DNA from 3 places in the Dyella sp. OK584 genome. Region 1 is predicted to be linked to each of the others. Evidence: riboswitches for the same ligand, from Rfam matches in the RefSeq annotation. Region 1 holds a riboswitch; each other region holds the start of a gene.
The links. Region 1 has a riboswitch for cobalamin ahead of btuB (TonB-dependent vitamin B12 receptor). Riboswitches for the same ligand answer to the same signal wherever they lie in the genome.

Region 1 (10,125 bases):
CCTCGCGTGGGCGGTTCGGCATGCAATCGCGGACTGCCCCAAGCCTCCCGGCTCGAACGATGTACTTGCCTGACACAGTCGATGACCGTGCATCTTCCAACGCGCGTTCGCTGATCGGACGATCTCGCCATGGCACATCGACCGGCACGGCGGCGTACTCGGTTGACTTGTAGCGGATGTCCACGTGAGAGAGGAAATGCCAAGCGATCTCAGGCATGTCGATTCCTACTCGGGAACGCTGAATGTGCAATGCGAGCAGCAAAGATGCTCGCTGCAAGTGCGCGAGCTTGGCTCGTTCGGCAGGCCGCCGCTGAGCTAACTCTCGCAATGTGTCCCTAACCTGATCTGTGGATTGGGACTTCACGTTCACGACTGCCTCTCAAATACCGAATGTTCACTCCGGGTCGATAGCGGACGGTTCGTCGCATGGCCACCATTTCACACCCGGTGGCCGTGCCGTATCACCTCAATGTGATGAAACGAAATCCGACGCCGCTTGCGCGGGAGGTACCGCAAAGTCGTTCCTCATGCGCTTCACTTCCGCCACAGGCGGCAGCCCGAAGAGGCGCTTGAACTCTCGATTGAACTGCGACGCGCTTGCATACCCTACGGCGTAGCCGGCTGCCTCCGCAGTCATCCCCTGACGAACCATCAATAGGCGGGCCTGATGTAGTCGCGTCGACTTCAAGTACTGCATCGGCGATGTCCGGGTTACCGACCTGAAATGGCTGTGGAACGTGGGCACACTCATGTCAGCCTCTCTGGCCAATTGCGCCAGATTGATCGGCTGAGCATAAGCAACATGGATGTGGCGAAGTGCCTTTCCTATCTTGCCGAACTGCCCCTGCATCCCCAAGGCGGAGCGCAGCGCCGCTCCCTGTGCTCCGGTGAGCACGCGGAAATAAAGTTCGCGCAAGAGACCTGGCCCAAGAACCACCGAATCCAATGGGCGACTCATTGCCTCCAAAAGGCGCAGAACAGACGTCCGCAGCGCGGTGTCCATAGGGCTGGACATCATGCTGAGCGGTGCATCCTCAGCAACAGACGACTGATGATGGGCGATCTGCAGCATCAGATCGGCGGCCATCTGAAAGTCGAGATGCATATAGATGGCTAACAGCGGGTGCTCCGGAGTGCCATCGGACTCCATGGTAAACGGGACTGGCACGGCGACGGCCAAGTAATGCTGCTCATCGTAAACATAAATCTGGTCGCCAAAATGGCCGCGCTTGCATCCTTGGCACACGATGACGATGCCGGGGTCGTACAAGACCGGCGTCTGGGACAGGGCGCGATCCGAGCGCAGGATGCGCACACCAGGCAAAGCCGTGAGGTTGTATCCCTCCTGCGGCGCCAACTGTCGGGCAAGGGCCGCTATGCGCTGGCTTTCATCTACCAGCTTGAGCTCGTTTGCGGGGGCACGGAGACTCATAGAAATGGGCAAGAAATCCAGAACATCAGGCGTAAACGATGATCCTTCTTGAGCCTATTGTGCAAGTCATGTTCGTGAGCCAAAAGGAGCAATCACCATGACCACAGTCAAAACCTTGCTAATTACCGGGGTCAGTAGTGGGTTCGGCAGAGCCCTGGCTCAGGAGGCTCTGGCTATGGGTCATCGCGTGATTGGAACCGTGCGCAGTGAGCAGGCGCGTCTTGAATTCGAAGCACTTGCCACCGGAGATGCCGTAGGCCGCATTCTCGATGTCACCGACTTCGATGCGATCGATGGCGTCGTTGCCGACATCGAGGAAACCGTTGGCCCTGTGGACGTTCTAGTCAACAACGCCGGATATGGCCACGAAGGCATTCTGGAGGAGTCGCCATTGACGGATATGCGGCGACAGTTCGATGTGAATGTCTTTGGCGCCGTGGCCATGATGAAGGCTGTGTTGCCCTACATGCGAGGTCGACGCAAGGGTCATGTCCTCAACATCACCTCGATGGGTGGCCACATCACGCTGCCTGGCATTTCCTACTACTGCGGCAGCAAGTTCGCACTGGAAGGCATTTCCGAAGCGGTCGGCAAGGAAGTGAAGCCGCTCGGCATTGCCGTCACAGCGGTAGCCCCTGGCTCGTTTCGCACGGACTGGGCAGGACGCTCGATGGTCAGGACACCCCGTTTCATTCCCGATTACGACAGCCTGTTCGATCCGATCCGGGACGCCCGTCAGCAAAAGAGTGGAAAACAGCTTGGCGATCCCGCAAAAGCAGCGCGGGCAATGCTCGATGTCATCGCCAGTGACTCGCCACCAACACATCTATTGCTGGGAAGCGATGCTATCGACTTGGTGCGACAGAAGTTGTCTTTGCTGGCCGAGGAGATTGATCGGTGGGAGGCCATCACGCGCTCGACCGATGGTTGATGAGGCAGGCCGACCCGCCATGGTCTGCATCCCTTGTCCAACAGTGAACCCGCTTTCAATCTTGTCTATCTGCAATGTCGGCTTCGGGTCGGAAGCGGACATTGCGACTGATGTCTAAAGCGATTCTTGCACTTTCCTTAGATCGTAAAGGACTGCTGCTTGGTCTCGCGCATGCATCGTCGGAAATGCCGATTTGGCACGCGCGGGTTGAGCGCCCAAGTGCCGGCAGCGCTTGCCGGCAATGCTGGCGGTGATCAGACGGTCAGCGGCGGAAGCGGACGTAGGCCCGCTTGGCCAGGTAGAGCAGATGGCCCGTCAGGCCTCCATCCTGTGCTTTGCGCAGCGAGGTGTTTTCTGCGTAGAGCATGCGGATGTGGCTGTCACGCTGCTCAAGCAGGCTTTTGAGTTCAGCGACATCGGCACGCGATAGCGTGTGCCCTTCGGCGAAGTGGTCGGGCAGCTGCCGGTTGACGTAGTACGTCGTGTGCCGATCGGTGATTTCGTCGGCGGGGCGATCCTTCGTGTAGAAGTACAGCGCGATTGACCGACGGGTGAGATCTGCGTGCTCGGCCGGCAGCTGGATCTGATTGAAGGCGTGCCAGGACCGCTCGGAGGTCTCGAAGATCACGCAGCGATTGAACGCCGGAGCGATTGACTGCGTCGGGCGGGCATCGGCATGGGGATCCTGGAACAGCTCAAGCCGGCCGCCCCAGTCGTCTTCCCACGTCGAGTTGAGGTAGATGATTAGATTGAGGCGACGATGCCATCGTTCGCTAGGATGAAAATTGAAGTCAACATGGGGATCGAGGCTCATGCCGTTGCGATTCTCGTGCGTGCCGCCGCCGAGATACCACGGGTCATACAGCAGGCCGTCGACACCCGTTAGACGTCCGACGGCCTGCAAGAATTCGGGACTCTTGATCGCGTCATCGAGACGCTGGTACGCGGGACCGACCGCACGGATCTTGTCGAGCGTTGACTTACCGCCCGGCTGTCCGTTGTCGCCGATGTAATTCCCGCGATCGAAGGCGGGAAAGCTGGCAAGCAGTTCGGCGGCAAAGGCGGGATCGAGGAAGTTCTCGATGACGACATGGGGGAAGGGCACGCCGGATTGGAATTGCTCCTGCCATTCGCCGGCGGATGCGAGCACGATGGGGTTGAGAATCGTCAGACCGGGCTTTCCGTCCATGCTGTCCGTAACTGGGTGGGGAAGAATGTCCATTGTAGCGGAGGGCCCGCCATTCAGGCCGGCGAGGCCATGGCTCGCTGTCATTGGCCGTTTGCATACCCACTGCGGTTTTCCCCGTGATCTACACGCTGCCGTAGCTCCGTGCCGTGGCGGCGACAATGGTGGACCCTGACGGCTATCGAAAGTGGGCTACCGCGTAACGCGGAAAATTCGATGCGCAATTGATGCGGAGGAAGGGGCTTCAACAGTGGCCAAGTAGGTTTCTCGGCAAGCTCCATTGGTATGCGAGGGAAGCACCAGCTGGCGCTTTCCTCGGATTTCTGATCGAAGCCTTGCCCTTTCTGCGTACGTCGGAAAGGGCTTCTCTGCAGCTAGACCGCGAGCTGCCGTGCGTCGTCGCGCTGATGTGCCGCGGATGCTTTGATCGGCCAGGGGTCAGCCCACGCGGGAATGCGCATCAGATCATCGAGCCAGCGGACGATGTTGGGAAACTCTTCCAATGGCATGTCCGACTGGCGCCAGTAACAGGCCATCGAAGCGAGCTGGAAGTCGGCGATGGTGAGCCGGTCGCAGGCCACGAAAGGGTGATGTTTCAGATGGCCGTCCAAAACCGCGGCCAATGTCTGCAACTCCGGGATCATCGGCGTTAGCGCGGCGCTGTCGGGGCTGCCCAGGCCAAAAGTGGCCTTGACGATGTGTTCGAAGTAGAACGGCCCCACCGCACGTATCCAGTGGCAATCGTTCCAGGACAACCAACGCAACACCTCGACCTGCTCGGCCGGGTTGCTGGCTGGCCACATGTCCGATCCGGACTTGATGCACAGATACATCATGATCGCCGAGGACTCCCACAGCGTGAAATCGCCGTCCACCAGTGTCGGAGCCTTGCAGTTGGGATTGAGCACGGCGTATGCGGGGCTCTTCAGGCCGCCTGTCGACGCATTGACCTCGATGCATTCGGCGTCGATGCCCAGGTGCTTGACCAGCGCCAGCACCCGGCGCGGGGCCTGGGCCTTGATCCAGTAGATCTTCATGTCATGTCTCCATTGGCGAGTTTGTCACTCTCGGGCGCCTAGCCTACTCAGCACCAGATTATGTTAAAGAACATATTCTGGGGGCCTGCTATATCTCGCGGACGGAGGCCAGAAACCATGCCCTATAGCCCGGACCACAAAGCTCGCACGCGCAGCCGCATCATTGAATCCGCGCGCCGCCTGTTCAACCACCATGGGTTTGAGCAGGTCACCATCGACCAGATCATGTCGGCGGCCGGTCTTACGCGCGGCGCCTTCTATCACCACTTCGACAGCAAGGACGAGCTTTACGCGGCGGCCGTGGCGAGTTTCGTCACATGCAATCCGTTTGCCGTAAAGACAGCCAACGCAACAAGCAGGATCGATGATCCACGCCGACTCGCGCGCATGCTGGTGGATCTCTATCTCAGCGACGAAGTGCTGGAGGACATCGACATGCATTGCCCGCTTTACGCCCTGCCTTCCGACGTCGCTCGTGCCGGCCTGGCACCGCAGCAGGCGTATACCGACCTGATTCGCGGCATGAGTCATGTCTATCGCTCGGCGTTGAACGGCGTGCGCGATGCTGATCGCCGTGCCGAGACGATGGTGTCGCTGTGCGTGGGCGGCATGGTGCTTGCCCGCACTACGAATGATCCCGTCCTGCGCAAATCGCTGCGAGCATCGGCCAAGCACCAGGCGTTGGCATTGTTGAAGGTGTAATGCGTGGATCGCTCCACGCATTTGTCTTAGACACTTACGGGCGCTTGTCTGGGCCTTGCACCCATGATCACGAGCCACAGCATGAACGCGAGTTCGCCAAGCTGCAGGGGGAAAGCGACCTTGCTGACGAAATCCTCCCAGGGCGGCATCAACAGGCCCGTGAGGCTCAAGGCCAGGTAAGCAAATCCGTTGAGGATCAACCACACGCCCAGAAAGCGCGGAAGGAATCGCGAGCGAATCACGAGGGCCGCCAGGGGAAACAGCCACAGTCCCCAGAAGATTTCCGCACAGAGGATCATCTGGCCGTGCATCTTGATGAACAGCATGACTAGCGCGTCGCGCTGGGGCTGTTCGAACGCGGAAAGGAAGTCGGCGCCACGCACGATGATCAGCGCCGCCGCATCGTTCAGCACATTGAAGAAATACAGTGGCGTGTCCATGAATCCGAGGGCCAGCATCAGCACCGCGCCGGTCTTGTTGACGTCCCTGAAGAGCCGGTAGAGCGCCAGTGTCATGAAGAGGCTGATGGTGCCGGCAAACAGGTCGCTGACGATGGCCAGGCGAAACAGCGATTCGTGCGCTGCGATATGGGCCGCCGTCGCTGCTGGGTCGTTGTGGACGAACAATGCGCTGGGAATGTAGACGAGGCGAAAGGGCGCGGCGATGGTCAACAACAGATAGAGAAACCCTGCGATTCTTGCGTTTCTGCTGATCGAGTTCATGCGCCGCCCCTTTTCCTTAGGATATGGCGTGGCCGTCAAAACCCCGCCCGTTCACCGGCTTGCCCTGTGCAAGCACCCACATGCCAATGTTTGCAGCCCGGCATGCGCCCCAGCCCATCATGCCCCACGCGCGCCTGGTTTCGGCGGGCCAGAAGCAGTCCCATGCCGGGGGTCATGATCGGCGGCCGATGCCTTTCCAGGGCGCACGTTCCGGCCTCGGTTTGCTCGCTTCGCGGGCGGCCATTAGAATTTCGTTTGTTCGGGTGTCCCGGCGCATGTCTGCGTCGGGATGAAACGGGAAGCCGGTGAGCTGCAAGCAAGTCCGGCGCTGCCCCCGCAACGGTAAGCGAGTGAATCCACCAGAGGGCGAGATGCCACTGTGCGAAGGCACGGGAAGGCGTCCGATGGTGCATGCGGTGAATGCATGCCGCTCGCAAGCCCGGAGACCGGCCCGACAACGTTACGCGCGGCTCGCGGTGGGCGAGACCGGACGTCGTGCTTTGGCCGTGTGCCTGCCGCCGTTCCCTTTTCCCACGTGTTGCCGCAGCCCACTCACCAAGGGCCGCGCGAGGGTGCGCACCCGAAGGAACACGCATGAAGAAGACCTTGCTGGCAGCCGCGCTGCTTTCGTCCACGATGGCCGCCCAGGCGGCCGAATCGAACCAGGCGCCGTCGCTGTCATCGGTGATCGTCACTGCCACACGCACCTCGATCACCACCGACGAGGCGCTGTCGTCGGTCAGCGTGATCACGCGCGCCGATATCGAGCGCCTGCAGCCGGCCTCGGTGCACGACCTGCTGGTGGGCTTGCCGGGTGTGTCCTTCACGCAGGCAGGCGGGCTAGGCGAGCAAAGCTCGCTGTTCCTGCGTGGCACCAACTCCACGCATGTGCTGGTGCTGATCGACGGCATCCGCATTGGCGCCGTGGGCGCGGGCCTGCCGGCGTTCGAGCAAATTCCGGTGGACCAGATCGAGCGCATCGAGATCGTGCGCGGTCCACGCTCAAGCCTGTATGGCGCCGACGCCATTGGCGGCGTGATCCAGATCTTCACACGCCACGGTGCGCGAGACGGAAAGCTCGATCCGTCGCTGAGCGTGTCGGCCGGCAGCCGCAGCTATATGGACGGCCATGCTGGCCTTTCCGGTGGCGATTCGCATGCGTGGTTCAACGCGGGCCTGGGTGGTCAGTACACCAGCGGCATCAACAGTTGCCGCGTGGGTGCGGCCGAACTGGGCGTGGGCTGCTTCGCCGACGAGCCGGACCACGACGCCTACCGCAACTGGAACGGCATGGCCAACGGCGGCTATCGCTGGGACAACGGTACGGAACTGGCCGCCACCTGGCTGCGCAGCAAGAGCTTCGTCGAATACGACGGCAGCCCCTATGGCGGCAACCAGGCGGTAAACCAGCAGGAAGTTGCGGGTGCGCGCCTGAGTTTCACGCCGCTGGATGCGTGGAAAGTCACGCTCAACGCCGGCCAGAGCCGCGACGATTCGGCCACTTATTACCAGGGTACGTACAACGACACCTTCTTCGGCGTCACCACGTACTACCCGCGCACGCCGGTGGGCTTCGCCTACGGGCGGCGCAACCAGGCGTCGTGGCAGAACGACATCACGCTGGACACCAACCAGCTGCTCACGGCAGGCGTGGACTACCAGCAGGAACACATCGACAGCGACACCGGCTATCTGAAAAGCACGCGCCAGGACACTGGTGTGTACGCGCAATACATGGGCACGTTCGGCCGCAACGAGGTGCAGCTGTCCGCACGTCACGACCACAACGACCAGTTCGGCAACCACAACACCGGTTCAGCGGCGTGGGGTTATGCGTTCGATGACGGCCTGCGCCTGTCGGCCAGCTACGGCACGGCGTTCCACGCGCCGACGTTCAACGACATTTACTACCCGTTCGGCCTGGGCAACCCCAACCTCAAGCCGGAGAAGTCCAATTCCGGCGAACTGGGCCTGAGCCAGAAGCAGGGCAGCTGGAACTGGGCGGTGAACGTCTACCAGACGCAGATCGACCAGTTGATCGCGCTGGACGAGAACTTCGTGCCGCAGAACATCAGCAAGGCGCGCATCCGCGGCGTGGAAGGTCAGCTCGGCGTCAATCTCGACGGCTGGCAGCTGCAGGGTTACGCCACCCTGATGCAACCGAAGAACCGCGAAGGCGTGTACGACGGCAACCTGCTGCCGCGGCGCCCCGAGCAGACGGCGCGCGTGGATGTGGATCGCCAGTTCGATGCGTTCGGCGTGGGCGCCACCTTCTTCGCCTCCGGCAAGGCATACGACGACCTCGCCAACCAGCACCGCCTCGGCGGCTATGCCACCACCGACCTGCGCGCCAGCTACGCGTTCCTGCCCGGCTGGCGCATCGAGGCGAAACTGGCCAATGCGTTCGACCGCAATTACGAGACGGCGTATTACTTCAACCAGCCGGGTCGGACGTGGTTCCTGACGTTGCGGTATAGCCCGGCGATGCGCTGAGGAATATCGTCAGACGAATCTTTATTCCTCCTCAAAGCCTCCTATCCGTCATCCCCGCGAAAGCGAGGATGACGACCGAGGGAATGGGGATGACGATCGGGAGAATGGGGGTGACGATTGACGGGAATGGGGATGACGATAGGGAAGATTATGGAATCACCCACTAACGGCACATTCGCCATCGCAAGTTTGCGAGCATAAAGGCCTTCGAGACGGCTCGCCCTCGGTGCGCCTCGTGTCCCATGGCGCGACGGGTGCGCGCCAATTTCAACGGAGCAGAAGCGCGTGAACCTGTTCGCGCCATTCATACGTCGCCCGATCGGCACCTCAGTGCTGGCGATAGGCCTCGCGCTGGCAGGCCTGTGGGCGTACCTGTTGCTTGGCGTGGCGGCGCTGCCGTCGCTCGAATTCCCCGGCATGGTGGTGTACGTCGAAGTGCCCGGTGCCAACGCGCAGACCATGGCCTCGACCGTGGCCGCGCCGCTGGAGCGCCACCTGGGTCGCATCCCCGGCATCAAGGAGATGCACTCGGAGAGTAACGACGGCTCCACCAACATCCGCATCCTGTTCAACTTCGGCAACAACACCGACAAGCTGGCTCGCGATGTGCAGGCCGCGATCAACGCCAGCATGGTCGATCTGCCGACGAACATGCCGGTGCCGCCGCGCTACTTCAAGTTCAACACGGCGAACATCCCGGTACTGTTGCTTTCACTCACGTCTCGCACGTTGCCACCGGACAAGCTGTTCGACGTGGCCGACACGCTGATTAACCCGGCCCTTGCGCAGATCCCCGGGGTGGCGCAGGTGCGGGTGATCGGCGGACGGCCAAAAGCGGTGCGCGTGGAGCTGAACACTGCCGCGCTTGCCGCCAAGGGACTGACTGCCAACGACGTGGCCAATGCGTTGCGCGCGGCCAACGTGACCTCGCCGCAGGGCACGCTGAGCGATGGCCACACGCAGATGACGGTGTCGGCCAACGACTCGCTGCATGATCCCGCGGAGTTCGCCAGCCTGCTGATTGCCTCGCACAACGGCGCGCCGGTGCGGTTGTCCGACGTGGCGAAAGTGACCAGCGGTCAACAGGACGAGTACCAGGCGGCCTGGTTCAACAACCAGCGTTCGGTGGCCATCCGCATCAGCAAGCGCCCGGAGGCCAACGCAGTAGCAACGGCCGATGCGATACGCGCCAAGCTGCCGCAAATGCGCGCGTGGCTGCCAGCGGATCTGCAGATCACACCGATCTTCGACCTTACCCAAACCACCAAGTCCGCACTGCACGAGGTGCAGGTGGCGCTGATGCTCAGCGTGGTGATGGTGGCGGCGGTGATGCTGGTATTCCTGCGTCGCATCGGTCCCACGCTGATCGCCATGCTCAGCGTGCCGCTGTCGCTGGCTGGCGCCTTTGTGGTGATGTGGTCGCTGGGCTACACGCTCAACACGCTGTCGCTGGTGGCATTGGTGTTGTGCATCGGTTTCGTGGTGGACGATGCCATTGTGGTGATCGAGAACATCGTGCGCCACATGGAGAACGGCACGCCGCCGCTGGAAGCCTCGTTGACCGGCGTGAAAGAGATCGGCTTTACGGTGGTGTCGATCACGCTATCGCTGATCGCGGTGTT
Region 2 (10,125 bases), 390 kb from region 1:
CGCGGCCCGATCGAGCGTCCGCGCTCGACGTCGACGACTGTCACGTCCGTGATCGCGACGGCCCGACGTTCAAGTGGCGACATGGCCCGTGCCATGGGGATCCAGAGCGACCACGCCACGAGGCACATGACGATAAAATGCGCGGTTCGCTTGTGTAAATCAGGGCGCAATTCCGGGTCTCCAACGTGGCAGCATAGATGCACGGGATCTGCTGCCTGGCAGCAGACCTGCCCTGCCCACAATCTGGATAGACGCATCGGAGCGAGCCATGGCGAACGGATACTGGATCATGACATTCCTATCAATCTCCGATCAGGCCGGCGTCGACAGGTACGCCGCCGTTGCGGGACCGGTGATCAAAGCCCACGGCGGCCGTGTATTGGCGGCGGGCCCACCAACCTTCACCTACGAAGCCGGCCGGCCACAGCGCGCCGCCATCGTCGAGTTCAGCAGCCTTGACGCAGCCGACGCTGCGTACCGCAGCCCTGACTATCAGGCTGCGGTGCAACACCTTGTCGGCGCTGCCGAGCGCGATGTCCGCATTATCGAAGGCATGTAGGGCGCACATCGCCCTTTATTGCTCCGCAGCTACGCCGCGAAGAGCGCGCGCTTGAGCGGAGCGAAGGCTGCGCTCGGGTCGCTGCGTATGCGACTCAGGAATGCACTTATCGCCTCCGTGGCCGTTACGGAAAAAGACCGCTGGTGTTCATAGCGCAACCCGATCCCATCAATGCGGATCTTTGCCGAAAGTTGTGATGCCAGGCGGCAATTGCACCCAAGGGTGTCTGCGGCAGTCGTAGACGGAAACATTGGGTGCCTGAAAGCTGGAGTCGGCAAACGCACCAACGGCAACACTCACCGAATCGTCGTCACCTACTTCGGTATGGAAGACGGTCGTTCCGCAAACGGGGCAGAACTGGAATAGAAACTTGGCGCCCTGATCGCCGACGCGGACGTACTCGGTAGCGGTGCCAAAGACTTTGAACGGAGCGGAGAAGCTGGCCAGTGCAGCGAAGACACTGCCGGTTCGCTGCTGGCAGGCTAGGCAGTGGCAAAGGCCCACCCCTAGAGGTTCACCGTCGACTTCAATGCGCAGCTGTCCACAGGAGCAAGAGGCCGTTCGGGAAGACATGGGTCACGCCTCCAGATGGTTTTCATGAGTTTCGGCAGCAGACCTTACCGGTTTTCGCAACGGCCAGCGCACGGCAGTGCCCGGGTCACATGCACCGGGCAAAATCGCTTCATCTTCAGGCGAACCTGTCACCGTGCTGACAGCGAACCCGCTGTTTTCCGGCAACCCTGCTTTTCGCTGAATGAAATCGAATTTACGCGTCAACGAAGTAAACCGGGCGCGGGCAGCGCCGTTTTCGGGCCTGTGCCATTTCATCTCTGATGGCCAAAGGGGCTACATGTTCCGACGCGCGGGGTGGTGCACCCCAGGGAACACTCGCTTCACCTCAGCCAACCCGAAGAGAAGGATTCCATGCCATGCAGACCAAGTTGACGTCGCGTTTCAGCCTGATCGGTTTCACCATGGCCACTGCGCTCGCAAGCGCCGGCGTCATGGCCCAGGCAGCGCCGCAAAACGATGTGCCCGGTCACCCCCGCGTGAACGAAGTGAACCAGCGGCTGGATAACCAGCAGGACCGTACCCAGGCCGGCGTCGCCGACGGTCAGATCAATGCCAAACAGGCTGCCCGCGACGAGAAGCAGGACGCCAACATCGCGCAGCGCGAAAGCCGCGACGAGGCGGAGCATGGCGGTCATCTCACCAAGGCTGAGCAGAAGAACCTGAACAAGTCGCTCAACCACGATAGCAAGCGCATCCATAAGCAGCGCACGACTTGAAAGCTCGCCGCCAGCAGCGGTGACGTGGCAGCGTCACCGTATGGCTGATCGGCACTTTCGCGCGGCGGCTCGGACCTCGTCCGGGCCGTTCGCGTATGGGCGTCCAGCTCTGCAACTTCCAGCACTGGTGTTCCAACCGCGAAATGCGACTATCCGCCGACATCACGTCACGGCGGAGGGGTTATGCGGTATCGGATACTTGCGTGTGCTTGCCTGGTTGCATTGATAACGGGTGCGGCGCATGCCGCCGACCCAGCGGCGACCAAGCCGCAGTATGGCCAATGGGGTTTTGACCGGGCTGGCGCTGACATGGCGACGAAGCCTGGCGACAACTTCTTCCGCTACGCCAACGGCACGTGGCTGGACCACACGCCGATCCCCGCCGACAAACCCGCCGTGAGCCTGCGGCTGGCCATGAGCGACCTCACCGAGCAACGACTGCACGATCTGATGGAGGCGTCGGCGCACAGCGGGCAAGCGACAACGCTGGACGGCAAGGTGGGTGCGTTCTACCAGTCGTTCATGGATGAGGCACACATCGATGCGCTCGGCGCCAGACCCATCGCATCGCAACTCGACGCGGTGCGAAAGGCCACGACGCGCGACGCACAGGCTGCACTCATGGGCCGCACCAACGTCGATTTCGAGGGCGCGCTGTTCAATCTCGCGCTTGATGTGGACTTGAAGGATACGAAGCACTACGCGGTCTATGTCACCCAGGCTGGGCTGGGGCTGCCCGACCGTGACTATTATCTCAAGCCTGAATTCGCGAAGCAGAAAGCGGCGTATCAGGCTTATGTCACGCAGTTGCTGACCCTCGCCGGCTGGCCTCAACCTGAGGCGTCCGCAAAGGACGTGGTGGCATTCGAAACAGCGATTGCGCAAGCCAGCTGGAGCAAGGTAGAGCAGCGTGACCCCGTGGCCATGTACAACCCGATGAGCGTGGCCGAGTTGCAGAAGCTGACGCCAGGGTTTGCATGGCAGGAATACCTGCAGTCGGCACAGCTGGGCGACCTCAAGCGCATCGCGGTAGCGGAGAAGACCGCATTCCCGAAGCTCACGGCGCTGTATGCGCACACTCCCGTGGCCACCATCCAGGCCTGGCAGGCGGCGCGCATTGCCGATAACGCCGCGTTCTATCTGTCCAAGCCGTTTCAGGACGCGTACTTCGAGATGCACAACAAGACGCTGTCCGGCCAGCAGCAGCAGTCGGTGCGTTGGAAGCGTGGCGTGCATGCCGTTTCCGGTGGTGACTGCGGCGTGGGCGAGCGACTCGACTGTTTCGGCAACCTGGGCTGGGGCGTGGGCGAGCTATACACGGCGAAGTACTTCCCGCCGAGTTCCAAGACCAAGATCGAAGAGCTGGTAACCAACCTGAAGGCCGCGTACCGCGTGCGCATCGAGAAGCTCGACTGGATGGGGCCGCAGACCCGGCAGGAAGCGCTGCGCAAGCTCGAAACGTACACGATCAAAGTGGGTTATCCCGATCATCCTCGCGATTACTCGGACGCAGTGATCCGCCAAGACGATCTTGTCGGCAACGTATTGCGCGCTGCGACAGCGGACTGGTCGTTTTACGTGAATCGACTGAGCGGAGCCGTAGATCGCAGCGACTGGTCGATGACTCCGCAGACCAACGATGCCTACAACGGCTCGCTGCGCGACATCGTGTTTCCTGCCGCGATCCTGCAGCCGCCGATCTTCGATCCCAACGCGGACGCCGCCATCAACTACGGTGCGATTGGTGGCGTCATCGGCCACGAGCTCACGCACGGTTTCGATGATGAAGGACGCAAGATCGACGCCGACGGCGCGCTGCGCGACTGGTGGACCGAAGCCGATGCAAAGGCCTTCGAGCAACGCGCGAAGCAGCTTGGCGCACAGTACTCGGCATTCGAACCGCTGCCCGGCGTGCACATCAATGGCGATTTGACGATGGGCGAGAACATTGCGGACCTCGGCGGCCTCACGCTGGCGCTCGATGCCTACCACACGTCGCTGCATGGCAAGCCGGCACCGGTGATCGACGGACTGACCGGCGACCAGCGCGTGTTACTCGGCTGGGCTCAGGCATGGCGAGGCAAGCTCACCGACGACGCCATCCGCCGCCAGGTCACCAGCGACCCGCACTCGCCGCGCGCGTTCCGCGTGAATGGACCGGTGCGCAATATCGATGCGTGGTATCAGGCGTTTGGCGTGCAGTCTGGCGAGAAGCTGTATCTCGATCCGAAGGATCGGGTGCGGATCTGGTAAGCCGCCTGCCGCTTCCTTCCCGCTCATGGGAGGGAAGCGGCAGGTCAGCTAGTGGTGCACGTCGTGACGCCCTTCAGGCGGCGGCGACGTGTTCGGTGCGGGTGTCCTGAACCAGGTGACCATCGGCGTCGTCATCATCGTCGTGACGATCGCCATGACCAGCAGGATGGTGAACATCGCCGGTGTGATCACCCCGGCATCCAGGCCGACCTTGATCACGATGAGCTCCATCATGCCCCGCGCATTCATCAGCGAGCCGATGGCGAGACTGTCGCGCCAGCTTTGACCAGATACGCGTGCACCGGCCATGCCGCCGAGCACCTTGCCAGCAACTGCCACCAGCAACACGAGCGCCAGCGCCATGCCCGCATCGGCAGTCAGCAGTTCGGCGGTGGTGCTGAGTCCGGCGAGCACGAAGAACACCGGTAACAGCGCGACGATGGTGACGTGTTCGACGCGCTCGATCAGCCCATGCAGCAATCGGTCATCCCGCGGCAGGCACAGCCCGAACAGGAAGGCGCCGAACACGGCATGCAGATTGAGCCATTCTGTGATCGCGGCGCAGCCCAATGCGCCCATGAGCAGGAAACCCAGCACGGCGCCACTGGTATTTCCTTGAGGCGCATGGCGTGCCAACAGCCACGCGCACAGTGGGCGCAACAGCAGGAAGGTCACCACCACCATGGCAAGCAGACCGAGCATGGTGCGCCAGAACGACGTCCAGTCGCCGTGCGCACCAATCAGTGCCACCACGAATGCGAGTGCCACCCATGCAAGCACGTCGGCAACTGCGGCAGCGGCGATGCCCAGACGACCGGGCAGGCTGTCGGTCAACCCGCGTTCCTTGACGATACGTGCCATCACCGGCAGCGCCGTGATCGCGCAAGCCGTGGCCATGAACATGGCAAACGGCCAATACCCGACACCCTGCGGCGCATAGCCCGCAAACAACAGCGGCGCGATACCGAGCGCCAGCAACACGGGCAGCGCGAACGCCAGCCCACCGATCCAGCCTGCCGAACGCAGCAGTTTTCCCGCACCATGCGGCACACGCAGCTCTGCGCCCACCACCATCATGAACAGCACCAGCCCCAGCGTGCTCAGGCTCTGCAGCGCACCGAGGCTATCCGCGGGAAACAGTCGCGCCTGCCACGCAGGAGCAAGGGCGCCGAACAGCAACGGCCCAAGCGCCAGACCCGCCAACATCTCACCCACCACGGCGGGTTGTCCCAGCCAGCGTAGCGCCCATGCAAGCAGGCGCGAGGCCAGGAGGATGACCAGCAATTGGACGAGCAGCAGTGGGTGGCCCATGGGCGAAGATCCTGGGTAAATGATCGATCACGAAGAGACCCAATGAGCTTGCCCACCATTGCCTTTCGTCGCAACAGCCGCCTTCGATCTCGACCCCCAGATGCGGCGCGCCCTTAGCCTCTACCCGTACCGAAGTGCCGGAACGGCCGCTAGACTGACTGCCAGACCAAGGGGAGATTCCGTATGCGTTCGTTAGCCATGCATGTGCTCGTTGCGAGTCTCTCACTTCTATCGCTATGTGCTCGAGCAGAAGATGTTCGCAAGTTCGCGGAAGCAAGCATGCTGGTAACGGGCACCGTACAGATAAATCCCGACGGCAAACTCATGCGATACACCTTGGATCATCCAGAGAAGCTTGCCCCCGTCGTGATCGAAGTCATCGATAAGAATGTCCCCCACTGGATGTTCACGCTGGACACCATGCCAATCGCGCCGGTGGTTGAAAAGATGAGCTTGCGCCTGGTAGCGAAAGCCGCGGACGAAACTCATGACTCCATCAGCATCGTCGCCGCCACCTTTGGCGCTGATGAAGACAACAGCTCTCAGAACGTTCGCTACAAAACCAGAAATCCACCTCGCTATCCGCGGATGTCGTTTGATGCCGGCGTCGCCGGTACGGTGTACTTATTGTTGCGGATCGGCAGGGATGGCCTGGTACAAGATGCAGTCGCCGAACAGGTCAACCTTCGCAGCTATATAAGCCAGACCGACATGCGGCTATATCAAAAGAACCTTGCGGATGCGGCTCTCAGCGCAGCCCGCAAGTGGACGTTCGACCCACCCACAACGGGGCCATCCATCAATGCACCCTATTGGCTGGCACGTGTCCCCGTGACCTTCTACGCGGCAGAGGCTGGAGCGCCACCCACAAAGGAGGCATACGGCAAATGGGACGTCTATATTCCGAGCCCCCGACAACAGGTGCCTTGGGTCGAGAACCCGTCACTGCTTTCCGAAGCACCTGATGCCGTCCCAGATGGGGCGCTCCACCAACTTGGCATCAGCCCGCGGCTCGCCACATCATTAAACGGCTCTTGATCTCCAGCGCCATGGCCAACGTACTGATCCCCCTGCCCCACCAAGACTTCGACCCAAGCGAAGCCGCCGTGCCATGGCGGGTGCTGAAGTCGGCGGGTCATCGCGTGGTATTCGCCACACCCGATGGCCTGCCCGCGAGCGCCGATCCGATCATGCTCAATGGCGAAGGGCTCGACCTTTGGGGGTTCGTTCCCGGCCTTCGCAAGCTGACGCTGTTTGGCCGTCTATTGCGCGCGAACGCCGATGCGCGCCGCGATTACGCCTCGATGGTGAAGGACGCTGCCTTTAACGCACCGCTGCGCTGGAGCGCCATCAACTCGTCAAACTTTGATGGATTGCTTCTGCCCGGTGGTCACTGCGCACGAGGCATGCATGAGTATCTCGAAAGCCCACTACTGCAGGCCGCTGTCGCAGCGTTCTTTGCCGCGGACAAACCTGTGGCGGCGATCTGTCACGGCGTGCTGCTGGCCGCACGCAGCCGTGGCATGGATGGCCGGTCGGTGTTGCATGGCCGCCGCACTACCGCGCTGACCTGGGCGCTGGAGCGGTCGGCGTGGTCGCTCACGCGCATCACCCGCTTCTGGGATCCGGATTACTACCGGACCTATCCCGATGGCCCCGGGCAACCGGTGGGCTATATGTCGGTGCAGCAGGAAGTCACCCGAACGCTCGCCACGCCCGATGACTTCGTCGAGGTGCCGCGAGACATCGAGCATCACTGGCGCAAGACCTCCGGACTTGCGCGCGACAGCGACACCGACGACTCCCCTGCCTTCGTGGTGCGAGACGGCAACTATCTCTCGGCACGCTGGCCCGGCGACGTGCACCGCTTCGCCCGCGAATTTGCCGGCCTGCTCGCCGGCCCTTGAGCGACCTCGGGCTGGTCTGCCTGGGAAAAATTCCTGGGCCCAGCTAAGCCTCGCAAGGGCTTGGCTTTTTCCCGCTTATCCACGCTCTATCCACAAGGTATTGGGTTGACCGGCCCGAACCGGCCCGATATGTTGTGCCCCGTCGGTGCCAATCTCAGACCAACGGTCGGACTGGCTTAATAGGGAATCCGGTGAAAATCCGGAGCTGCCCCGCAGCGGTAAGCGGAAACGAAAGCCATCAACGCACTGGCCCTCAGCGGCTGGGAAGCGGGAGCGAGTAGGCCGGGTCGCAAGACCCTTTTGTCCGCGAGTCCGAAGACCTGCCGACACATTGCAGCGTGAACGCTGCGATGAGTGGTGACGGCTTCCGCGGGGAGGCGCGTCGAGGCGCGGGGCAGCCAGCCCTGCCGCTCGACCGTCCGTGGACATCGCACCATTTCAGCCCTGCGCGCGGGAGCAGGCGGTTGATGACCACGCTTGGAGCGATGCCGCATGCAACCTATTGATACCACCTCGCGCGAACGCGAAAACGACCGCGCGGACGCCGCCGCCTATCCTGCCGACGCCGCCGTTGCCGAGGCGCCCCGCACGGACACGCCGTTCGCGCTCACCCCGCCGCACAACCCGGGCCAGATGCGCGTGACCAAGCGCAACGGCCGCCAGGAAGTGGTGGACGTCAACAAGATCGTTCGCGCCGTAACGCGCAGCAGCGAAGGTCTGCACGGCGTGGACCCGCTGCGCGTGGCGCTGAAGACCATCGGCGGCCTGTACGACGGCGCCACCACGCAGGAGCTGGACGAACTGTCCATCCGCACCTCCGCCGCGCTCACCGCTGAAGAACCCGAATACGGCCAGCTCGCCGCGCGCCTGCTGAGTGCGTACATCGATAAGGAAGTGAGCGGCCAGGAAATCCAGAGCTTCTCGCAATCCGTCGCACGCGGCGCGGAACTGGGCATCCTCAACGATCGCCTGCGCGACTTCGTGGCCACCAATGCGCGCAAGCTCAACGACGCGATCGATCCGCTTGCCCCACGACGCTTCGAGTACTTCGGCTTGCGCACGGTGTATGACCGTTACCTGCTGCGTCATCCGCAGCTGCGCAAGGTGATCGAAACGCCGCAGCACTTCTTCATGCGCATTGCGTGCGCGCTGGGCGGCAACGAGATCGGCGAGACGCTGGAACTGTATCGCCTGCTCTCTTCGCTGGAATACATCGCCAGCTCGCCCACCCTGTTCAACGCCGGCACAGCGCACGAACAATTGAGCTCGTGCTTTTTGCTCGACTCGCCATTGGATTCACTGGAGTCGATCTACGAGAAGTACGGCGACGTTGCCAAGCTCAGCAAGTTCGCTGGCGGCATCGGCCTGGCGTACTCGCGCGTGCGTTCGCGCGGCTCGCTGATCAAGGGCACCAACGGCCATTCCAACGGTCTGGTGCCGTGGCTGAAAACGCTGGACGCGTCCGTCGCCGCTGTGAATCAGGGCGGCAAGCGCAAGGGTGCCGCCTGCGTATACCTGGAGCCGTGGCACGCCGACATCGAGGAATTCCTCGAGCTGCGCGACAACACCGGCGACGAGGCGCGCCGTACGCACAATCTCAACCTCGCCAACTGGATTCCCGACGAATTCATGCGCCGCGTGGAGAGCGACGCTGACTGGTCGCTATTCGATCCAAAGGTAGTGCCGCACTTCGTGGACAGCTGGGGCGAGACGTTCGAGCGCGCCTATCGCGAAGCCGAAGCGAACGGTCTGGCGGTGAAGAAGGTGAAGGCGCGCGAGCTTTATGCGCGCATGCTGCGCACGCTGGCGCAGACCGGCAACGGCTGGATGACCTTCAAGGACCGCAGCAACGCCACCAGCAATCAGACGGCTTTGCCTGCGAACGTCATCCACCTGTCCAACCTGTGCACCGAGATTCTCGAGGTGACCAATGCGGACGAGACGGCAGTGTGCAACCTCGGCTCGGTGAACCTGTCGCGCCACGTGGTGGACGGCGTGTTCGATTTCGACAAGCTCGCGTCGACGGTGCGCACCGCCGTGCGGCAGCTCGACCGTGTGATCGACCTTAACTTCTATCCGATCGACACCGCCAAGACCGCCAACAGCAAGTGGCGGCCGGTGGGTCTGGGGGTGATGGGCCTGCAGGATGTGCTGTTCAAGCTGCGCTTGCCGTTCGATTCGGCTGAGGCATTGGCGTTGTCCACGCGCATCGCCGAGGAGATCTACTTCAACGCGCTGTCGCAGTCGAACGAATTGGCCGCGCAGTTCGGCGCTCATCCCGGTTTTGCCGAGAGTCGCGCCGCGAACGGTGAACTGCAGTTCGACTATTGGACGAACGCCCAGCCGCATGACACTGCACGCTGGGACGGGCTGCGCGAAGCCATCAAGGCCAAGGGCCTGCGCAACTCGCTGCTGATCGCCATCGCGCCGACCGCCACCATTGCCTCCATTGCCGGCTGCTACGAGTGCATCGAGCCGCAGGTGAGCAACCTGTTCAAACGCGAGACGCTGTCCGGCGACTTCCTTGTGGTGAACCGCTATCTGGTCGAGGAACTCAAGACGCTTGGACTTTGGACGTCCGAAGTGCGTGACGCCATCAAGTTGGCCGATGGTTCGATCCAGGCCATCACGGCCATTCCGGAACGGCTGCGCAGCATCTACCGCACCGTGTGGGAGCTACCGCAGAAAGCATTGATCGACCTGGGTGCCGCGCGCGGTGCGTACATCGACCAGAGCCAGTCGCTGAACCTGTTCATGGAGAATCCGAACATCGGCCAGCTGAGCTCCATGTACATGTACGCATGGA
Region 3 (10,125 bases), 920 kb from region 1:
CAATCCGCAGGCGCGATGCCGAAGCTGCGTGCGGCGTGCAGCAGACGGCCGCCGTGTTCAAGCATGGAAGCCTCCCGACCATAGCCCGTAAAACAGCAACGCCACCGCCAGCCACGCCACCACACTTCTCTGTACCAGCCGCAAAGCGCGTCTGATCGCGTTCGCATCGGGCGGCTCGCCTTCGCCCAGCATCGGGCGCGGCTCCCATACGCCGTCATAAGGCGCAGCACCGCCCAGGCTGATGCCAAGTGCACCAGCACCGGCAGCCATCACCGGACCCGCGTTGGGGCTTTCCCACTCGGGCGCCTGGGTACGCCAGCAGCGCCACGCGCGTGACGCATTGCCCAACAGCACATAGCTGATCGCCGTCAACCGCGCGGGCACGAAGTTGAGCACGTCATCGATGCGGGCCGCCGCCCAACCGAACTGTTCGTAGCGCGCCGTGCGATAGCCCCACATGGCATCGAGCGTATTGGCTAGCCGATAGAGCACCGCGCCCGGTGCACCCAGTACAGCGAACCAGAACAGCGCACCGAATACGGCATCATTGCCGTTCTCCAGCACCGACTCGGTAGCCGCGGCGGCTACCTGCTGTTCGTTCAGCGAGCCCGTATCGCGACTGACCATGCGCCCGACCGCGTCACGGGCGCGGTCCAGATCGCCGTCTGCCAAAGCTCGCGCTACGGGCATCGCGTGGTCGCCAAGGCTGCGCAATCCGATAGCGAGGTACAGCACTGCCACGTCGAATACAAACGAAAGCCAGCTAGCCGTCGCACGGAGCGCCACGACGACCAGCCAGGTCATGGCCACCAGCGGCAGTACGACGAGACACCAGGCGAATACTCCTGCCATCCGCCGATTGGCATGCACACGCGATTCGATCCGGACGGCCAGACGTCCGAACATGACCAGGGGGTGATACCGCCGCGGCTCACCCAACCAGGCGTCGAGCAGCACCGCGGCGACCATGACAAGCGCGCCGCTCACGGCAGGAATAGTCCCGTGGCCGCGTATGGATCGGACGGAAAGTACGCGTGCATGAAACTTGCCGTCATGCGCTGGCGACGATACACGCCTTCGCGGCTTGGGCCGCCGTCCGGGTTGACTGCCATGGCCAGCGGCGGCAGCGCAATCTCGGCGTGCGCGTAGTGGAACGTATGCCCACGCAGCTCACCTTCAGGCAAGGTGATCGATTGCAAGCCAAGACCGCCCAGGCGCGACTGCATGGCGGCGCTGCCTGGCAGCAGGCCCGTCATCGCAAAGCTGTCACCATCGCGACTGGCCAGCGTATCCAGTGCGTAGAGCATGCCGCCACACTCGGCGAGCAGCGGCCGGCCAGCGTCGACGTGTGCATGCAATGCCAGGCGCAATGCGTCGTTGTGTGACAGCGCGGGCAGATGCAGTTCCGGATAGCCACCCGGCAGCCACACGGCATCGCAGTCGGGCAGTGCATCGCCGGCCAGCGGTGAGAAGAAGCGAAGCTCCGCCCCCGCTTCGCGCAACACGTTGAGGTTGGCCGGATACAGGAAGCAGAACGCCGCATCGCGAGCGATGGCGATGCGGCAACCGCGCAGACGTGGCGCTACCGGTGCAGCAAGTGCTTCGGGAAATGCGATCGGTGGCGGCAGGTCCGCCGTGGCATGAGTGGCCCAGGCCTGAGCCAGCGCATCGAGCCGCGCGTCGATGTCTTGCAGCTCGCCGGCAGCCACCAATCCCAGGTGACGCTCAGGCAAGGCCAATGCGGCATCGCGCGGCAGCGCACCCAGCCAGCGCAACTCAAGCGGCAGGCTGCCTGCCAGCAGTTGTGCGTGATAGGCGCCACCCACGCGATTGGCCGCGACACCATAGACGCGCAAGCCATCTCGATAGCGCGCCAGTCCCAGCGCCACCGCGCCGAAGGTCTGCGCCATCGCCGAGCCGTCGATCACCGCCAGTATCGGCAGGCCGAAGCGCTGGGCGAGATCGGCGCTGGACAGGCCACCGTCGAATAACCCCATCACGCCTTCGACCAGGATCAGGTCCGCTTCGCCCGCCGCCTCGTACAAGCGCGCACGGATGTCGTCCTCGCCATTCATCCAAAGATCGAGCTGATACACCGGTGCGCCGCTGGCCCGCTCCAGCACCATCGGATCGAGAAAGTCGGGCCCGGTCTTGAACACCCGCACGCGCTTGCCGGCGCGTGTGTGCCAGCGCGCCAGTGCTGCGGTTACCGAGGTCTTGCCCTGCCCGGAGGCAGGCGCGGAAACCAGCAAGGCGGGGCAATGGCGGGTGCACTCAGTCATCGGTGATCCTGTTCTTCCTCGTTGCCGTCAATTTTTCACCGCACACGAAGTGGGTGGCGTTCGATTCGACTGCCATCCCGGCGTCCTTGCGCATCGCTAAAGCTCGATGCCCTTCTGCGCCTTGATGCCCGCCTGGAACGCATGCTTGACCAGACGCATCTCGGTCACCGTATCGGCCAGATCCACCAATGCGTCGGGCGCGCCGCGCCCGGTGACCACGACGTGCTGCTGCGGCGGGCGCGCACTCAATGCATCACACACGCGAGCCACATCGATATAACCCTTCACCAACGCGATATTGAGCTCATCGAGCAACACGAAGTCGTAACGGGCATCGGCAAGCATCGCCGCGGCCACCTGCCACGCGGCTTCGGCGGCCTCGATGTCGCGCGCCTTGTCCTGCGTTTCCCAGGTATAGCCCTCGCCCATCACGTGGTAATCCAGTTCGTCGGGAAAGCGCCGGAAAAACGCTTCCTCGCCGGTGGAAAAGCTGCCCTTGATGAACTGCACCACGCCGCAGCGGAAACCGTGCCCCAGCGAGCGCGCCAGCATGCCGAAGCCGGACGAGCTCTTGCCCTTGCCGTTGCCGGTATTGACCACCAGCACACCACGCTCGATGGTCGCGCGGGCGATCTTGCGGTCCACCAGATCCTTCTTGCGCTGCATACGTTCGCGGTGACGCTCTTCGGCGCTCGCGGCAGGTGCCGGCTGTTCGGTTTCATTGCTCATGTTCATGCCTCTTTGTGACGGGCGGCGACGGACATGGTGGCCACCCGCACGCACACCGCGTGCACCACCAGCGCCGCGGCCACGTAAGCCAAGGTGGTGCGCACGAACAACGGACCCCATTGCCACAGACGGGCCACATATTCAGCCATGTGCGGTTGTGCGTAACGGCCACCCAGCCAGTAGAACGAGCCGTTGGAAATGGCAAAAGAGAGCGATGCAGCCACCAGTGCCACTCCGAACGCCCCCAGCAAAGTACGCGCGTTGTTGTCGATGCGCGGTGCATACCAGCGACCTGCGTACCACAGCACGGCATAGGCCAGAGGCAGGAATGCGTAAGCTGCCGTTATGCAGAAATCGCTGACGCCGGCATAGCGGATCGATGCCCAATCCAACGCGACAGCCAGCAGCACCATCAGCACAAGCATGCCGTGCCTGCGCAGATAGAGACCGCCGAGAAAGAACACGGCCATCGACGCATCCGGCAAATGCATCATGTCGCCGAAATGCTTGAACCGCGTGGAAGCCATGAGCAGTACCAGCAGCAACACCAGCACGGCAAAGCGGGAACCGGCAAACACTTTCATGTCATCACTCCTGGTCAGTGGAAAGTGCGGGGCCGGACTCACCGGCCCCGCCATACGGTTACTGCGCCGGCTGGTAGCGCAAGGTCAGCATGTAATTGCGGCCCGGCTGGTTGTAGTACCAAGCGGTCTCATAGTCCTTGCCGAATGCGTTGTTGAGCGCCAGCTGCACCTTGAGGTCGCGCGTCAACGCATAGGCCACACGCAGATCGGTGATGGCGTAGCCACCCAGCGGATGGGTATTAGCGAGATCGTCATAGCGACGGCCCGATACGTACCAGCTGCCGCCCACGCTGAAGTCACCGACGTTGCGGTCCAGATCCACCCGCGCCATCTGTCGCGCTCGACGCGGCAGCAGGTTGCCGTCGTAGCCAGCCGACTTGTCGCGCGGGTCCAGCCAGGTGGCGGTGCCGGTTGCCAGCCATCCAGCCACATGGCCGCTGACCACTGCTTCGGCACCGCGGATACGCGCGTCCTCCACATTGCCCGGCGCCTGTGTCTCGGCGTCGTAGGTGATGAGATCCTCCACCTTGTTGCGGAACGCATTGAGCGACCAGTAGCCCCAGACATAGCTGCCTCGCAGGCCAAGCTCGATGTTCTGCGACTTCTCCGGCTTCAGGTCCGGGCTGCCGTAGTACGGGTAGTACAACTCGTTGAAGGTGGGCGCCTTGAATGCTGTGCCGTAGCTGGCAGTAAGGCGCAGCGTCCGGGTGAACTCCCAACCCCACAGCAGGCTGCCGGTGTTCTTGCCACCGAACTGGCTGTTGTCGTCGCGGCGCACGCTCGCCTGCAGTGACTGGCGTCCGAAGGATTGCTGCCACTGCGCGAACAGGCCGCGATTGATGCGACTGTCGACGGCATAATCCGTCGTGCTGTCCACATCATCACGCTGCCAGTCGAAGCCGGTCGTGAGCAATCCGCCAGCCAAGCCGGTATCCGCTTGCAGCGACCCGATATCGCGGTGCGTGTCGAACCGATCGACATACACACCGTGCAGATAGTCCTTGCTGAAATCACCACTGGTGCCAAGGCTCAACGTGAACGTGAGATTTTTGCTGGGACGATAGTGCACGCGACCACCGACGACCTGGGTCGCGCTTTCGTCGGAGTCGGTGTAGCTGCCGTCGTACCAGTTGTGACCCTCGCTGCGAAACAGGCGCGCGTCCGCATCCCACTGCTCGTCAAAGCGATAGCCGCCCTGCAGGGTAAGCGCGTTGTTGCGGTAACCATCCTTGTCCGGTTGATCGGCGAAACACGCAGCACCTGCTTCGGCAGCGCCAACACGACAGGAGTTGATGCCGTGCGTCTGCTCGTGCGACGCCTCCAGCGCATACCAGCCGTTGCCGCTCTGCCCTGCCAGTCCGGCAGAACCGTTGAGATGGCTGTAACTGCCCACGCCCACGCTGAAGGAAGGCACGAACGCACCTTGCGGGCGCCGGGTAAAAATCTGGATCACGCCACCAATCGCCTCCGAACCGTACAGGCTGGAAAACGGCCCACGCACGATCTCGATACGCTCGATCTGATCAACCGGAATATCCTGCAGTGCCGCCGTGCCGAGCGTGGCGGAGCCGACCTTGATGCCGTCGACAAGTACCAGTACGTGATCGGCTTCGGTGCCACGCAGGAATGCGCTGGTGGATTTGCCCGGGCCGCCATTGTTGGCCAACGCCATGCCCGGCGTGCCTCGCAGCAGGTCCGCGAGTGACGCCGGTTGCAGACGATCGATGTCGGCGCGATCGATCACCGTCACGGCTGAAAGTGTCTGGTCCTGAGTCTGTTCGGTGCGGGTGGCGGTCACCACGACACCATTGAGATCGGTCGCGCTGTCGGCGAACGCAGGAGTAAGAAGGGTCAACAGCGCCGTTGCCAGAATGGAACGGCGGATAAGGGAATAACGGATGGCCAAAGCAATGCTCCTCAGCCGCGCCTGCCCGCGCGGATTGCATGGGATAAAGGACAGGCGGAAGGAGACTTGGCGGCCATGCGGGAGGCACGACATCCATGACTCGGCCCACCGCCAGTCTGGTCGTACCTCGAGGCCGGTCTCCGGGCTCGCGGGCGAAGACGTATGTCTTCCGGATCGACGCCTTCCCATGCACTTGGCACAGTGGCTGTGTGTCGTTCCGTCGATCCGTAATGGATCGCGCTCGCCTACCGTTGCGGGGGCAGCTCCGGAATAGGTGCATGTGCGCCGCACCGGATTCCCGTTTCAACCACCAACATCATTGCCGGCGGTCACCTCAGGCAGGGGGATGGTAGCAGACGGACGGCTGAAGTCGTTGGGGCTTGGTGGCTGGTCGTGGCGAGTTGCTGTTCAATGGACGGTGGTTTGCGCAGGGACTTGCGCTTTCGTCCTGGAGGGCTTGGTGCTCACATGTCGGAGCGCACCCTGTGCGCGACCGGGTCCTGCCTCAGTGCTGAATGTTGTCGCCAGCGTGCCGCCTGCGCAGCGGGCGTTTCAATCGCCTGCCGGCGCTCGAGTCACTTTTCTTTTGCTGGCCCAAAAGAAAAGTAACCCAAAGAAAATGGCCTGACGAGCTGGCAGCATTTCGATGGATACAAGCGATGGAGATTGGCTCCAGTTCGATGAGCTGCGTGCTACCTCGCTGATAGCGGCTACACCGCAACGCGCCGTGGCGCTGAGGGCACGCAGCGTAGCGAGGCATACAAGCGTTGCAGACTGGTGCCAACTAGCGGCGTCGTGCGCTGCCTAAGGACTGCGGCTATATCGCGGGGCGGCGGGGTATTAAAGGCTTAACGCGTGGGGCGGCGGGTCGGCTGTCATGTGGCGGAAACATCGTAGGTGCTCGCGGGACGGGATTGTGCCTTTCAGCTTTATCGCAAGATTGGCCCCTCACCCCAGCCCTCTCTCCCACAGGGACTACCTTCGGGTCGCCCGCAGGGGAGAGGGAGTTAGGCGCGAAGCAGCGTTGCTTTAAGTCCTCAGTACATCGCCGTCCCGCGGGATAGCCGCTATCCGTGAGGTAGCACGTCACTTGTCCGGCTCGCGTCGATCCTTGGGCTTGTATGCCTCGCCATGCTGCGTCCCCTCAGCGCCACGGCGCGTTGCGGTGTAGCGGCAGTCCATGAGGTAGCACGTCACTTTTCTGACTTGCACCAACCGCCATGTTTGTATCCAACACACCGCTATGAGCTCTTCAGGCCATTTTCTTTGGGTTACTTTTCTTTTGGGCCAGCAAAAGAAAAGTGACTCGGCTGCCGGCAGGCAGTCGAAACGCCCGCCGCGTAGGCGGCACGCTGGCGGAAGCATTAATACAAAAACAAAAGTCACTGGATCCCTGCTTTCGCAGGGATGACGGATAGGGAAGGCTGAGGCGAGATCGGTCGCGCTCAGGGTGCGTCCCTACAACGTACTCCCCATAAAACAAAAGCGCCCGCCCTGCCACCGCAGAACGGGCGCCCCGCCCATCTTCACCGCGCGGACATCACTCCTTGCGGAAAGTCAGATGCCCCTGCACCGCATCCACCACAACAATGTCGCCGGGCGAGAAGCGGCCTTCGAGAATCTCCTTCGCCAGCGGATTCTCCAACTGCTGCTGGATCGCACGCTTGAGCGGCCGCGCACCATACACCGGGTCGAAGCCCACGTTGCCAAGCAGATCCAGCGCCTTGTCGCCAATCTCCAGCTTAAGCCGGCGCTCGGCCAGACGCTTCTCCAGATACGCCAGCTGGATCTTCGCGATGGCACGAATCTGCCCCTTCCCAAGCGGACGGAACACCACCAGCTCGTCGAGGCGGTTGATGAACTCCGGACGGAAGTGCGCCTGCACCACACCTAGCACCGAAGCCTTCATCTGCATGTAATCGGCCTCGCTGTCGCCAGCGTGCTCCTGGATCATCTGCGAGCCGAGGTTGGAGGTCATCACGATGACAGTGTTGCGGAAGTCCACCGTGCGACCTTGTCCATCGGTGAGGCGTCCGTCGTCGAGCACCTGCAGCAGAATGTTGAACACATCCGGATGCGCCTTCTCCACTTCGTCCAACAGGATCACGCTGTACGGACGGCGACGCACTGCCTCGGTGAGATAACCACCCTCTTCATAGCCGACATAGCCCGGAGGCGCGCCGATCAAGCGGCTCACGGAGTGTTTCTCCATGAACTCGCTCATGTCGATGCGCACCATCGCGTCCTGCGTGTCGAACATGAACTCCGCCAGCGCCTTGCACAGTTCGGTCTTGCCCACGCCCGTGGGGCCGAGGAACAGGAACGAGCCATAGGGACGATTCGGATCGGACAGGCCAGCACGCGCGCGGCGGATCGCATCGGACACCGCACGCACCGCTTCGTCCTGGCCCACCACGCGCTTGTGCAGCGCATCCTCCATGTGCAGCAATTTCTCGCGCTCGCCTTCCAGCATCTTGCTGACCGGAATACCGGTCCAGCGCGACACCACCTCGGCGATTTCCTCTTCGGTGACGCGATCCTGCACCAGCTTGAAATCCTGCTTTTCGGCGGCTTGCGCGGCGGCGAGCTGCTTTTCCAGTTCCGGCAGCTTGCCGTACTGGATCTCGCTCATCTTGGCGTAGTCCTGCCGGCGCTGTGCCGCCTCGAGTTCAAGGCGCGCAGCCTCGATCTGCTCCTTAACCTTGGTGGCGCCCTGCAGTGCAGCCTTTTCGGACTTCCATATCTCGTTGAGGTCGGAGAACTCGCGCTCAAGTTTTTCGATGTCCGCTTCGAGATCGGCCAGACGCTTCTTCGATGCTTCGTCAGTTTCCTTCTTCAGCATCTCGCGCTGAATCTTCAGCTGAATCAGGCGACGCTCCAGGCGATCGAGTTCTTCTGGCTTGGAATCGATTTCCATGCGGATGCGCGAGGCCGCCTCGTCCATCAGGTCGATGGCCTTGTCGGGCAGCTGGCGATCGGGGATGTATCGATTGGATAGCGTGGCCGCGGCGACGATGGCCGGATCGGTGATTTCCACGCCGTGATGCACCGCGTAGCGCTCCTTGAGGCCGCGCAGGATCGCGATGGTGTCCTCCACGCTGGGCTCACCCACAAAGATCTTCTGGAAGCGACGTTCCAGCGCGGCGTCCTGCTCGATGTACTTGCGGTACTCGTCCAGCGTGGTGGCGCCGATGCAATGCAGCTCGCCACGCGCCAGCGCGGGTTTGAGCATGTTGCCAGCGTCCATGGCGCCGTCGGCCTTGCCGGCGCCGACCATGGTGTGCAATTCGTCGATGAAGAGAATGACACGGCCTTCCTGCTTGGACAGATCGTTGAGCACCGCCTTGAGGCGCTCCTCGAACTCGCCGCGGAACTTGGCACCGGCGATCAACGCACCCATGTCCAGCGCAAGCACGCGACGGTCACGCAAGCCTTCAGGTACTTCGCCCTTGACGATGCGCTGCGCCAGCCCTTCGACGATGGCGGTCTTGCCGACACCCGGCTCGCCGATCAGCACGGGATTGTTCTTGGTGCGACGTTGCAGCACCTGGATGGTGCGGCGGATTTCTTCGTCACGACCGATCACCGGATCGAGCTTGCCGCTCTCCGCGCGCGCCGTGAGATCAATGCAGTATTTCTCCAGCGCCTGGCGCTGCTCCTCGGCGTTTTCGCTCTGCACCTTTTCGCCGCCGCGCAACTTGTCGATGGCGGCTTCGATGTTGGCCTTGGTTGCACCGGCAGTCTTGAGCGACGCACCCAGCTCGCCCTTGTCTTCCAGTGCGGCAAGCACGAACAGCTCGCTGGCAATGAACTGGTCGCCGCGCTGTTGCGCGAGCTTGTCGGTGAGATTGAGCAGGCGCGTCAGTTCGTTGCCGACGTGCACATTGCCTTCCTGGCCGCTGACGCGCGGCAGTCGTTCGATCTGTTCGTTCACGCGCTGGCGCAATGCCGGCACGTTGACCTGCGCCTGCGTGAGCAGCGGCGCGGTCGAGCCGCCTTGCTGGTCGAGCAGCGCGGCCATGACGTGCACCGGTTCAAGCATGTTGTTGTCACGTCCGACCGCCATCGATTGCGCATCGGCCAGCGCCTGCTGGAAGCGCGACGTAAGTTTGTCCATTCGCATGGGCATGTCCCCTCATCAATAGGATCTGGCGGCCACGCCGCCACTGCACCTACAGATGCGGACGCCGCCGTGCGATTCAAGCGCGGCAGCGGCCTTCCGTATAGCGGTATTTCAGCCTGTCCATAGGTCGCCTTCACATTTGTCTTGCTAGGCTCGTTCCCGTGTTATCGCCCTCGCCAATTTCGGTCATGTCCGCTCAACCGCCCCTTCCGGCGCCGCCCTTGCCAGGCGTGGACGATCATTGGGCCATGTTTCTCGATGTGGACGGCACGTTGCTGGATTTTTCCGATCAACCCGACCAGGTATGCGTCGACACGCGCCTGCGCGATTTGATCGAGGATCTCCACGCCACGCTCGACGGCGCGCTCGCGCTGGTGAGTGGGCGCAGCCTGGATGACCTGGACGACCTGTTTGGCCATCCGCCGTGGGCGATGGCCGGCCTGCATGGATTGGAGCTGCGCGGCGCCGATGGCCGTTACCGCGGCGTGCATATCGGCTCGG

Region 2: it holds a riboswitch for cobalamin, as region 1 does, so the genes downstream of both, AC3CBN_RS03325 (ribonucleoside-diphosphate reductase subunit alpha) here and btuB (TonB-dependent vitamin B12 receptor) in region 1, are expected to answer to the same signal.
Region 3: it holds a riboswitch for cobalamin, as region 1 does, so the genes downstream of both, btuB (TonB-dependent vitamin B12 receptor) here and btuB (TonB-dependent vitamin B12 receptor) in region 1, are expected to answer to the same signal.

Annotation. Positions count from the first base shown of each region.
Region 1 covers NZ_CM173542.1:1,134,368-1,144,492, reverse strand. The annotation lists gene AC3CBN_RS05035 (AraC family transcriptional regulator) at 467-1,432, opposite strand; gene AC3CBN_RS05030 (oxidoreductase) at 1,530-2,363, shown strand; gene AC3CBN_RS05025 (2OG-Fe(II) oxygenase) at 2,626-3,552, opposite strand; gene AC3CBN_RS05020 (glutathione S-transferase family protein) at 3,924-4,586, opposite strand; gene AC3CBN_RS05015 (TetR/AcrR family transcriptional regulator) at 4,704-5,288, shown strand; gene AC3CBN_RS05010 (DUF4386 domain-containing protein) at 5,315-6,010, opposite strand; cobalamin riboswitch at 6,255-6,477, shown strand; gene btuB (TonB-dependent vitamin B12 receptor) at 6,605-8,503, shown strand; gene AC3CBN_RS05000 (efflux RND transporter permease subunit) at 8,789-10,125, shown strand, end outside.
Region 2 covers NZ_CM173542.1:741,824-751,948, forward strand. The annotation lists gene AC3CBN_RS03280 (amidohydrolase family protein) at 1-242, opposite strand, end outside; gene AC3CBN_RS03285 (DUF1330 domain-containing protein) at 290-559, shown strand; gene AC3CBN_RS03290 (GFA family protein) at 728-1,132, opposite strand; gene AC3CBN_RS03295 (hypothetical protein) at 1,136-1,387, opposite strand; gene AC3CBN_RS03300 (hypothetical protein) at 1,489-1,848, shown strand; gene AC3CBN_RS03305 (M13 family metallopeptidase) at 2,158-4,101, shown strand; gene AC3CBN_RS03310 (cation:proton antiporter) at 4,150-5,412, opposite strand; gene AC3CBN_RS03315 (energy transducer TonB) at 5,596-6,450, shown strand; gene AC3CBN_RS03320 (type 1 glutamine amidotransferase domain-containing protein) at 6,462-7,319, shown strand; cobalamin riboswitch at 7,446-7,661, shown strand; gene AC3CBN_RS03325 (ribonucleoside-diphosphate reductase subunit alpha) at 7,953-10,125, shown strand, end outside.
Region 3 covers NZ_CM173542.1:2,053,776-2,063,900, reverse strand. The annotation lists gene cobD (threonine-phosphate decarboxylase CobD) at 1-65, opposite strand, end outside; gene cbiB (adenosylcobinamide-phosphate synthase CbiB) at 58-969, opposite strand; gene AC3CBN_RS09095 (cobyrinic acid a,c-diamide synthase CobB) at 984-2,282, opposite strand; gene cobO (cob(I)yrinic acid a,c-diamide adenosyltransferase) at 2,379-3,011, opposite strand; gene AC3CBN_RS09085 (hypothetical protein) at 3,014-3,595, opposite strand; gene btuB (TonB-dependent vitamin B12 receptor) at 3,654-5,501, opposite strand; cobalamin riboswitch at 5,616-5,853, opposite strand; gene clpB (ATP-dependent chaperone ClpB) at 7,042-9,624, opposite strand; gene otsB (trehalose-phosphatase) at 9,813-10,125, shown strand, end outside.